2 linked regions of the Streptomyces venezuelae genome follow. The protein of the gene in region 2 interacts with the protein of the main gene of each other region in a pairwise test. Links are inferred from orthologs where the notes say so. Each region holds a gene or a part of one and is shown on either strand. Other genes may lie near its edges.

Region 1 (7,769 bases), 1.1 Mb from region 2 along the record:
AACTGGTCGCGCCGCTACAAGGCAAATCTCGAGAAGCTCGCCTCCGGCGATGTCATCAAGGTCGCGGAAGTCGTCCGTGACCTGTGGCGTCGGGAGCGCGAGCGTGGACTGTCGGCCGGTGAGAAGCGCATGCTCGCCAAGGCCCGCCAGATCCTGGTGAGCGAACTCGCCCTCGCGGAGAACACGAACGAGGACAAGGCCGAGGCCCTGCTGGACGAGGTCCTCGCGTCCTGACGCGGACGGCCCGAGGCGCACGTCATGCCTCGGAGCCAACGCGTCGACCAGGCGCAGCAATGCCGCGGTGCCCGCTGACCCTTCATGGAGTCGCCGGGCGCTGCGGCATGTTCGTACCCAGTCCTCGTACCCAGCCATTCCCAGTCTTCGTACCCAGGCTGATTCGTACCCGGGCCGATGTGGTGGGGCGACCCCGAAGGGCCGTTACTGGCGTGCCGGGCTCTTGCGGCTGACTCGACCGAATGTCACGGAAGGGTCCGGTCAAGGCGTCCGTCCCGCCCGGCACGGTGTGGCCATACCCACGTCGGCCGAGCACACAAACCTGAACGGAACCGATGTCTAGCGAATCCCGTACCGCGGTGGTCATTCCCGCGGCTGGGCGGGGCGTGCGCCTCGGCCCGGGCGCCCCCAAAGCGCTTCGCGCGCTGAACGGCACCCCGATGCTGATCCACGCCGTGCGCGCCATGGCGGAGTCCCGCGCCGTCTCCCTCGTCGTCGTCGTGGCGCCCCCGGACGGCGCCGCCGCGGTCAAGACCCTCCTCGACGACCACGCGCTGCCCGAGCGGACCGACTTCCTCGTCGTGCCCGGCGGGGAGAGCCGCCAGGAGTCCGTGCGGGCCGGCCTGGACGCGCTGCCGCCCGGCTTCGACATCGTGCTCGTGCACGACGCGGCCCGCCCGCTCGTGCCGGTCGACACGGTCGACGGCGTCATCGAGGCCGTGCGCGACGGGGCTCCCGCCGTCGTCCCCGCGCTCCCGCTCTCCGACACGGTCAAGCAGGTCGAGCCCGCGGCGGAGCAGGACGCGCCCGAGCCCGTCGTCGCCACGCCCGAGCGCGCCCGGCTGCGCGCCGTGCAGACCCCGCAGGGCTTCGACCGCGCGACGCTCGTACGCGCCCACGAGAGCGTCACCGGACAGGTGACGGACGACGCCGGCATGGTCGAGCAGCTGGGGCTGCCGGTCGTGTGCGTGCCGGGCCACGAGGAGGCGTTCAAGGTGACGCGTCCCCTGGACCTCGTGCTCGCGGAGGCGGTCCTGGCCCGGAGGAGGGCGAACGATGGCTTCTGAGACCGATGAGGCACAGGTGCGGGCCCTCCTCCCCCAGGTGGGCATCGGCACCGACATCCACGCCTTCGAAGAGGGCCGCGAGCTGTGGTGTGCGGGCCTCAAGTGGGAGGACCAGGGCCCCGGTCTGGCCGGGCACTCCGACGCCGACGTCGTCGCGCACGCCGCGTGCAACGCGCTGTTCTCCGCGGCGGGCCTCGGCGACCTCGGCGCCCACTTCGGCACCGGACGCCCCGAGTGGTCCGGCGCCTCCGGCCTGACCCTGCTCGCCGAGGCCGCCCGCATCGTCAGGGACGCCGGCTTCGCCATCGGCAACGTCGCCGTCCAGGTCATCGGCGACCGCCCGAAGATCGGCAGGCGCAGGGACGAGGCCCAGAAGGTGCTCTCCGATGCGGCGGGCGCCCCGGTCTCCGTCTCCGGGGCCACCACCGACGGCCTGGGCTTCCCGGGCCGCGGCGACGGCCTGGCGGCGATCGCCACCGCGTTGGTCGTACGTACGTCGTCGTAGGGCGGGCAATGGGGTATTCGTATGCCTCGTACAGACAAACCCCGCACGCCCCACGAAGGAGTGAGCCATGTCCGCCCAACTCTCCGACGACCTCAAAGCGCTGCTCGACACGCCGGTCTTCATCAACGTCGCGACCATTCAGCCGGACGGGAGTCCGCAGGTGTCCCCGGTCTGGGTGAAGCGTGACGGGGACGATGTGCTGTTCTCGACGACGGTCGGCCGGCGCAAGGAGAAGAACCTGCGGCGGGACCCGCGGGTGACGGTGCTGGTGCAGCCCTTCGACGCGCCGTACACGTACGCGGAGATCCGTGGGACGGCGGAGATGACGACGGAGGGCGGGCAGGAGCTCATCGACGAGCTGTCGTTGAAGTACACGGGCAAGAAGTACGCGGAGTTCAACCCGGCCTCGAAGAACGACTCCCAGCGGGTCGTGGTCCGGGTGAGCGCGCGGAAGGTGGTCGGGAGCATCTGAGGGCGGGCCTCACGTCACAGTCCGTGCACGGTGGGGCCAGGGGGCGTGGGGCACTGTCCCGCGCCCACTACCCTGGAGTGGTGACGATTCGCCTGTACGACACCAGCGCCCGGCAGATCCGTGACTTCAGCCCCCTCAACGACGGCTGTGTCTCGATCTACCTCTGTGGTGCCACGGTGCAGGCCGCCCCGCACATCGGGCACATCCGGTCCGGTCTGAACTTCGACATCATGCGCCGCTGGTTCGCGTACCGCGGCTACGACGTGACGTTCATCAGGAACGTGACCGACATCGACGACAAGATCATCCGGAAGTCGGGTGAGCAGGGCAGGCCCTGGTGGGCCATCGGGTACGAGAACGAGCGCGCGTTCAACAGCGGTTACGACGCGCTCGGCTGCCTCCCGCCCACCTACGAGCCGCGTGCCACCGGCCACATCACCGAGATGGTCGAGATGATGCGCGGTCTCATCGAGCGCGGGCACGCCTACGAGGCCGACGGCAACGTCTACTTCGACGTGCGGTCCTTCCCCGGCTACCTGGAGCTCTCCAACCAGGACCTGGACGATCTGCGCCAGCCCTCGGGCGAGGGCGAGACCGGCAAGCGCGACCCGCGTGACTTCGCCATGTGGAAGGCGGCCAAGGAAGGCGAGCCGAGCTGGGAGACGCCCTGGGGGCGTGGCCGGCCCGGCTGGCACCTGGAGTGCTCGGCCATGGCCCACAAGTACCTGGGTGAAGAGTTCGACATTCACGGGGGCGGGATCGATCTGATCTTCCCGCACCACGAGAACGAGATCGCGCAGGCCAAGGCCTTCGGTGACACCTTCGCGCGCTACTGGGTGCACAACGGCTGGGTCACCATGAGCGGCGAGAAGATGTCCAAGTCGCTGGGCAACTCGGTGCTCGTGAGCGAGATGGTCAAGCAGTGGCGGCCCATCGTGCTCCGCTACTACCTCGGCACCCCGCACTACCGCTCGATGATCGAGTACAGCGAGGAGGCCCTGCGCGAGGCCGAGTCCGCGTTCGCCCGCATCGAGGGCTTCGTGCAGCGCGTCGTGGAGAAGGCCGGCGGCGTCGTCGAGCCCGCCGCCCAGGTCCCGCCCGCGTTCGCCGACGCCATGGACGACGACATGGGCGTCCCGCAGGCGCTCGCCATCGTCCACACCACGGTCAGGCAGGGGAACTCCGCCCTCGCCGCCGACGACAAGGAAGCCGCCGTCGCACGCCTCGCCGAGGTGCGGGCCATGCTCGGCGTCCTCGGCCTCGACCCGCTCGACCCGCACTGGGCCGGCGGCGAGACCGACCGCGGCGAGGACCTGCACGGGGCCGTCGACACCCTGGTCCGACTCGTCCTCGACCAGCGCGAGGCCGCCCGGTCCCGCAAGGACTGGGGCACCGCCGACGCGATCCGCGACCAGCTCAACCAGTCGGGCCTCGTCATCGAGGACAGCCCGACCGGTCCCCGCTGGACGCTCGGCCCGCGCTAGGCCACAGCCGATGTGCCGCCCGGATGTGCCTTACGGCCTTCCGGGCGGCACACTTCATAGACGTACACCCAGTACACCGACGTACACCCGCGCGCGTACGCACGTACGCGCCCACGCATCACGACAGACAGGTAGGTCATGGCCGCTAACAACCGCCGCATGTCCGGCAAGAAGGGCGCGCAGGTCGGCAGCGGCGGCAATCGGCGCCGCGGCCTGGAGGGCAAGGGTCCGACGCCGCCCGCCGAGATGCGCAAGGGGCATGTGAAGAACCGCATCGCCAACGCCAAGGCCAAGAAGGCCGTCGGCCGCCGCACCGCCACGCCCAAGGGGCGCGGCGGCAAGGGCACCTCCGAGATGGTCGTCGGCCGCAACCCGGTCTTCGAGGCGCTGCGCGACGGCGTGCCCGCCTCCACGCTCTACGTCCAGCAGTTCATCGACAACGACGAGCGGGTCCGCGAGGCGCTGCAGCTCGCGGCCGAGCGCGGCGGCATCCACCTGATGGAGGCGCCCCGCCCCGAGCTGGACCGCATGACGAACGGCCTCAACCACCAGGGCCTCGTGCTCCAGGTCCCGCCGTACGAGTACGCGCACCCGGAGGACCTCGTCGCCGCCGCGTTCGACGAGGGCCAGGACCCGCTGATCGTCGCCCTCGACGGCGTCACGGACCCGCGCAACCTCGGCGCGGTCGTCCGCTCCGTCTGCGCGTTCGGCGGCCACGGCGTGCTCGTGCCCGAGCGGCGCGCCGCCGGTATGACGGCCGGCGCGTGGAAGACGTCCGCGGGCACCGCCGCGCGGACGCCGGTCGCCCGCGCCACGAACCTGACGCGCGCCCTGGAGCAGTACAAGAAGGCCGGCGTCGCCGTGGTCGGCCTCGCCGCCGACGGCGAGCACGAGGTCGGTGACCTGGAGGCGCTGTCCGGTCCCGTCGTCATCGTCGTCGGCAGCGAGGGCAAGGGCCTCTCGCGCCTCGTCGGCGAGACCTGCGACTTCCGCGTGCGGATTCCGATGCCGGGTGGCGCGGAGTCCCTGAACGCCGGTGTCGCGGCGGGCGTCGTGCTGTACGAGGCGGCGCGGCGCCGCGCCTGATTCCCCGGGGATGTCCGGGCCGCGGTGATCTTTTGACGCGGTCCGGACATTTCTCCATGGTCAAGGCAGTGTCCTAAACACACATCACTCGGTTAGATGAGTGTGGACACCAGAACACCCCGCACTCCCACTGGGGGAAGCTCGTCAGGTTTTGACGATGCTCCCGCGCTGAGCATGGTGAAGGTGCCGAGCGACCCGGCGCAGGTCATCGTCAATCACGCGAGTTTCCGCGTGCAGCTTCCCGCCGCTGGGCGCACTCAATCCCCGCGTATCTCACGGCACTTGGGCATGCCCGACGAGACGGCACGCATGCCCGCCGCCGCCGCGGCCGGTGCGGCCGCCAAACGCCGCGCGCCCGTCGTCTGGAGCGGGAAGTCCGCCCCGGACGACACGGGCGCCATCAGACTGCTGCAGGCCGTGCGCGGCGGCGGCGTGCGCCGTTCGGCCGAGGAGGCCGGTCCCTACAACAGCGCGGAGGACGCGGGCGCCACCCAGGTCATCCCCCGCGTCGGCGTCGACGAAGGACCGGAGACCGTCGAGACGCCCGCCGTCATCGGCCCGCGCACCCCCGAACCCGGCACCCGGATGCTGCCGCAGATGCGGCTGCCCGGCAGCGACTACGACGAGCGGCTCGAGCAGGAGTACGACGACCGCGGCTACGACGACGCCGACGACGACGCGTACGACGACGAAGGCGGCACGCAGCGGGCGCGCAGGCACGGCTCGGACCCCGTCCGGCACGCCTACTACCCGGGCCGCCGCATGAACCTCGGCGTCGTCCTGCTCCCGATGCGCGTCTTCCTCGGGTTCATCTCCATCTACGCCGGCATGGGCAAGCTCTGCGACCCCGTCTACTTCGACGGCGGCCAGCGCGGCTCCATGGTCAAGTGGCTCAACTCGCTGCACCCCTGGGCGCTCGCCGAGCCACTGCGCGACTTCGCCCTCCAGCACCCCGTGGGCGCCGGCCTGTGCATCGCCTTCCTCCAGGTCGTCGTCGGCGTTCTGACGGTCCTCGGGCTCTGGCAGCGGGTCGCCGCCTCCGTCGGTGTGCTGCTCTCGGCGGCGCTCATCGTCACCGTCAGCTGGAAGACCGTCCCCGCCTACGACGCGCCCGACATCATCTACCTCGCCGCGTGGTCTCCGCTGATCATCGCGGGCGCACCCGTCTACTCCGTCGACGGACGCCTCGCCGGTGAGGCGTGGCGCACGCTCGGGCCGCGCTCCGACATCTGGGACCTGCGGCGGCGCGTGCTGCGGCGGGGCGGTCTGATCGGCGGGATCGTCATCGGTCTGACGCTGCTCATCGGCTCGATGCTGGGCGGCGCGGTGCGGGACGCGGACCGTGTCACCGTGCCCGGCCCCGGCGAGGCCCCGCGCAACGAACTGCCGGGCTCCGCGCTTCCCCAGGACCCCGCGAAGAAGCGGCAGAAGCAGCGCTCCCAGAGCCCGTCCGCGTCATCGAGCTCCCCGACGCAGGGCCGCGGCTCAGCGAGCCCCACGCAGGGCGCCACGGCCCCGGGCACGGCCCGCGAGACCGGCACGGTCGGTTCGGGCGGACAGCCCAGCCAGACGCAGGGCAGCAGCACGGCGGGCCAGGCCCCGCCGCAGCAGTCGGCGCCGCAGCAGCAGCAGCCGGCCGCGGGAACGACCGCGGGGCCCTCGTCCAGCGGCGGTTCGGGCGGCGCGCAGAGCGGTACCAACGCGTCCGGTGGTTCGGGGGGCGGTTCGGGCGGCGAGCAGCCCGGCGGCCTGCTGGGCGGTGTGCTCGGCCGCTGACCGAGGACGCCGGTACGCGTACGTACGTCGATGGGCCCCGCACAGCGCGTGTGCGGGGCCCATCGACGTACCGGAGTCGTTGGGGCGGCAGGGTCAACGGCCCTGCGCGGCGAGCTCCTTGGCGGCCTCGGTGAGGTCCTTCGCGGTGTCGATCGCGCGCCAGTAGGCGCCCTGCGGCAGTGGGAAGCCCGCGAGGCGCTTCGCGCGGGCCAGGCGCGGGAACGTGGTGCGCTCGTGGTCGCCGAGGTCCGGCAGGAGCGAGGTGAACTCGGCCGCGAAGACGTACACGCCCGCGTTGATGAGGTACGGGGACGGCGGAGCCTCGACGAAGTCCGTGATGTGGCCGAACGCGTCGGTCTCGACGGCGCCCCACGGGATGCGGGGGCGGGCCAGGGCGAGGGTGGCCGTGGCGTCGCGCTCGGCGTGGAAGGCAGCCATGTCGCGCAGCGAGAAGCGGGTCCAGATGTCGCCGTTCGTCGCGTACCAGGGCTGGTCCGCGTGCGGCAGGTGCCGGGCGGCGTACTTGAGGCCGCCGCCGCGGCCCAGGGGCTCCTTCTCGACGACCGTGGTCACGTTCAACGGCAGGTCGGCGGAGTCCAGCCACTCCTGGAGGACCTCGGCGAGGTGGCCGCAGGAGACGACGGCATCCGTCACGCCTTCCTCGGCGAGCCAGGCAAGTTGATGGCCGATGATCGGGGTCCCCGTGCCGGGGATCTCGACCATCGGCTTGGGCCGGTCGTCGGTGTACGGGCGGAGCCGGGAGCCCTGGCCACCGGCCAGGACGACAGCCTGCGTGGGCTTCAGCGTGGTCATGCCGGAAACCCTACGCGGCGGTACGCGGCCGGCCGCTCAGCCCTTCTGATGGGCCGCGGCCACGCCCGTGGCGAAGGACGTGTCGCAGACGGGCCTGGCGTACGACTGGGCGCGTGTCGGGCCGTAGACCCGCACGGCGGCACGGCCGAGCGCGCGGGCCAGCGCGGCACAGTGCCGGGCGAGCGACGGGTGGCGGTTCACCTCCTGCTGGAGGTGCGTGAGCGCCACGCCCGGGTTCTTCTCCTGGAGTTCCAGGAGGAGCCGGTCGCGCAGGACGTCCTGCGGGGCGCGGGACTTGGCGGGCTTGGAGAGGTTGTCGGCGGATGCGGTGA
Region 2 (2,874 bases):
CGAGACGCCGTACATCGCGATGCCCGGACGCACGAGGTCGAAGTGCGCCTCCGGAAGCGTCAGCATGCCCGGGGAGTTGGCGATGTGCCGCACCTCGGGACGCAGCCCCCGGTCCTCGGCGTACGCCACCATCTCGCGGAAGACGGTGAGCTGCGCGGCGATCGACGGGTGCCCGGGTTCGTCGGCGCACGCGAAGTGCGACCAGAGCCCGGTGACCGTGACCAGGCCTTCGGCCTCGGCACGCAGGACGCGGTCGACGAGATCGGGCCAGTCCGCGGGCATGCAGCCGTTCCGCCCCAACCCCGTGTCGGCCTTGAGCTGGACACGCGCGGTCCGCCCCGCCGCACGCGCGGCGGCCGTCACCTCCTCCAGCGCCCACAGCGCGCTGACCGACATGTCGAGGTCGGCCTCGACGCCCTCCCGCCAGGGCCCGCCGGGCGTCCACAGCCAGCACATGATGCGGCCGGGCAGCCCCGCGGCGCGCAGGGCCAGGGCTTCTTCGGGAGTGGCGGTGCCGATCCACGTGGCGCCGGCCTGACGTGCGGCCCTGGCGCAGGGCACCATCCCGTGGCCGTAACCGTCCGCTTTCACCACGGCCATGAACGCGGCGTCCGGCGCGTGGGCGCGCAGCGCGCGCACGTTGGCGCGGAGGGCGGCGAGGTCGATCTCGGCCCGGACACGGAAGGGTGCTGTCTCGTTCATCGCGGACAAGTGTCTCAGAGCCCGCCGACACCCCCTGCTCCCGCAGGCCTTGGCCCCGACCGGGGCCCGGCCCGCTCACCCCCGATCGGGCCGCCCCACCTCCCGCCACACCGCCGGAATCGCGTTCGCCACGTCGTGCGCCCCCACGGGTGCCCCCTCCGACGCGTACCGCCCGGCGAGCCCGTGGAGGTAGGCGCCCACGGACCCCGCGTCCCGCGCGTCGAGACCGGCCGCGAGGAGGGACCCGGCGAGCCCGGACAGCACGTCGCCGCTGCCCGCCGTGGCGAGCCACGGTGTCCCGGTCGGGTTGACCCGTACGGGGCCCTCGCCCGAGGCCACCAGCGTCGTCGACCCCTTCAGCAGCACCGTCGCCCCGTACCGCCGCGCCAGCTCCCGTGCGGCGGAGAGCCGCCCCGCCTCGACCTCTTCCCTGGCCACGCCGAGCAGCGCGGCGGCCTCCCCGGCGTGCGGGGTGAGGAGCGTCGGGGCCCGCCGCTCCCGTACGTCCCGTTCCCCGGCGAGCCGCAGCCCGTCGGCGTCGATCAGCACGGGCACATCCGCGGCGAGCACCTCGCCGAGCCGTTCCGCGTCCTCGCCGAGCCCGGGGCCCACGACCCACGCCTGCACGCGCCCCGCCTTGGAGGGCGGCCCCGTCGACACCAGGGTCTCGGGGAACCGCGCGATGACGGCGTCCGCGGCGGGACCCACGTACCGGACGGCTCCCGCGCCCCCGCGCAGCGCGCCCGCGACGGCGAGCACGGCGGCGCCGGGATACCGCTCGGACCCGGCGACGATGCCCACGACCCCGCGCCGGTACTTGTCGCTCTCCCCGCCGGGCACCGGCAGCAGCCGCTCGACGTCCGCGAACTGCAGCGCCTCCGCCTCCGCCCGCCCCAGGTCCGCCGGTGCGAGCCCGATGTCGACGAGCCGCACGACACCGGCGTACTCCCGGCCCGGATCGATGAGAAGACCCGGCTTGTACGCGCCGAACGTCACCGTCACATCGGCCCGCACCGCGTCCCCGTGCACCTCACCCGTGTCGGCGTCGACGCCGCTCGGCAGGTCCACAGCGACGACCACGGCGTCGCGCACCGCCGCCACGAGCCGCGCGGCGTCCTCCCGCAGCCCGCCCCGGCCCCCGATCCCCACGATCCCGTCCACGACGAGCCCGGCCCGCGCGACCACACCCTCGGCCCGCGCCTCGTCGGCGCCCACCACGAGGCCGCCGGCTGCCCGCAGCGCGGCGAGCCCTCCGGTATGCGCGCGCTCGGGGGCGAGCAGCACGGCACTGACCCCGGCGCCGCGCCGGGCGAGCCGGGCACCGGCATACAGGGCGTCACCCCCGTTGTCCCCGCTGCCCACGAGCAGCGTGACTCTCGCCCCGTACACCTTGCCGAGCAGCCGGGCGCACTCGGCGGCGAGACCGGCCGCCGCACGCTGCATCAACACACCTTCGGGCCCCCGGTCCATGACGACCCGCTCGCCCGCCCTGACGCTCTCCACGCTGTACGCAGTACGCATACGCCCAGTCTGCCCCCGCGCGAGGCGTCCCCGCCGAACGGAGCCCGCCTAGCCCTCCGCCACCACCACCGCGGAGGCGACCCCCGCGTCATGGCTGAGCGACACGTGCCAGGACCGCACACCGAGCGCCGAGGCCCGCTCGGCCACCGTCCCCTTCACCCGGACCCGGGGCTGCCCGCTCTCCTCGACGTACACCTCGGCGTCGGTCCACCGCAGCCCCGCGGGCGCCCCCAGCGCCTTGGCCAACGCCTCCTTCGCCGCGAACCGCGCCGCCAGCGAGGCGATGCCCCGCCGCTCCCCGCCCGGCAGCAGCAACTCGCTCTCCACGAAGAGCCGATCCGCCATCCCGGGCGTCCGTTCCATCGCGGCGCCGAACCGCTCGATCTCCGCGACATCGATGCCAACCCCAATAATCACCGGCTCAGCGTGACACACCCCACCCCCCACCCCACCCCCCGTCCTGTTCGGACAGCCGTAACAATGGACTGTGATCTCTTCGGTCTCCGTGCCCCCGACGGCACCCCGGAGCGCCCACCGGCCCAGGCCGGAGGCGACTCCCTACGTCGACCTCACCCGCACCGAGTGGAGCGCGCTTCGCGAGAAGACGCCGCTCCCCCTGACGGCGGAAGAGGTGGAACAGCTCCGCGGCCT

Evidence for each region.
Region 1: the proteins of DEJ47_RS22810 (region 2) and rlmB interact in binary tests that used the Escherichia coli proteins (3 or more experiments, as listed by UniProt). The link is inferred for Streptomyces venezuelae from one-to-one orthologs.

Annotation. Positions count from the first base shown.
Region 1 is NZ_CP029193.1:3,782,910-3,790,678, reverse strand. Bases 3,102-5,874 are described here. They hold rlmB (23S rRNA (guanosine(2251)-2'-O)-methyltransferase RlmB), read left to right. Parts: upstream 3,102-3,900; coding sequence 3,901-4,848; downstream 4,849-5,874. Other genes in these bases: DEJ47_RS17440 (DoxX family membrane protein), read left to right, coding at 4,945-5,874; cysS (cysteine--tRNA ligase), read left to right, coding at 3,102-3,762. Also shown: DEJ47_RS17470 (CarD family transcriptional regulator), read left to right, coding at 1-234; ispD (2-C-methyl-D-erythritol 4-phosphate cytidylyltransferase), read left to right, coding at 570-1,301; ispF (2-C-methyl-D-erythritol 2,4-cyclodiphosphate synthase), read left to right, coding at 1,291-1,806; DEJ47_RS17455 (PPOX class F420-dependent oxidoreductase), read left to right, coding at 1,874-2,278; more of cysS, read left to right, coding at 2,359-3,101; more of DEJ47_RS17440, read left to right, coding at 5,875-6,624; DEJ47_RS17435 (NDP-sugar synthase), read right to left, coding at 6,718-7,437; DEJ47_RS17430 (hypothetical protein), read right to left, coding at 7,474-7,769. UniProt on the Escherichia coli protein: Specifically methylates the ribose of guanosine 2251 in 23S rRNA.
Region 2 is NZ_CP029193.1:4,892,253-4,895,126, reverse strand. It holds DEJ47_RS22810 (NAD(P)H-hydrate dehydratase), read right to left. Parts: upstream 2,224-2,874; coding sequence 778-2,223; downstream 1-777. Other genes in the region: coaA (type I pantothenate kinase), read left to right, coding at 2,711-2,874; DEJ47_RS22805 (holo-ACP synthase), read right to left, coding at 2,272-2,640; alr (alanine racemase), read right to left, coding at 1-702. UniProt on the Escherichia coli protein: Bifunctional enzyme that catalyzes the epimerization of the S- and R-forms of NAD(P)HX and the dehydration of the S-form of NAD(P)HX at the expense of ADP, which is converted to AMP.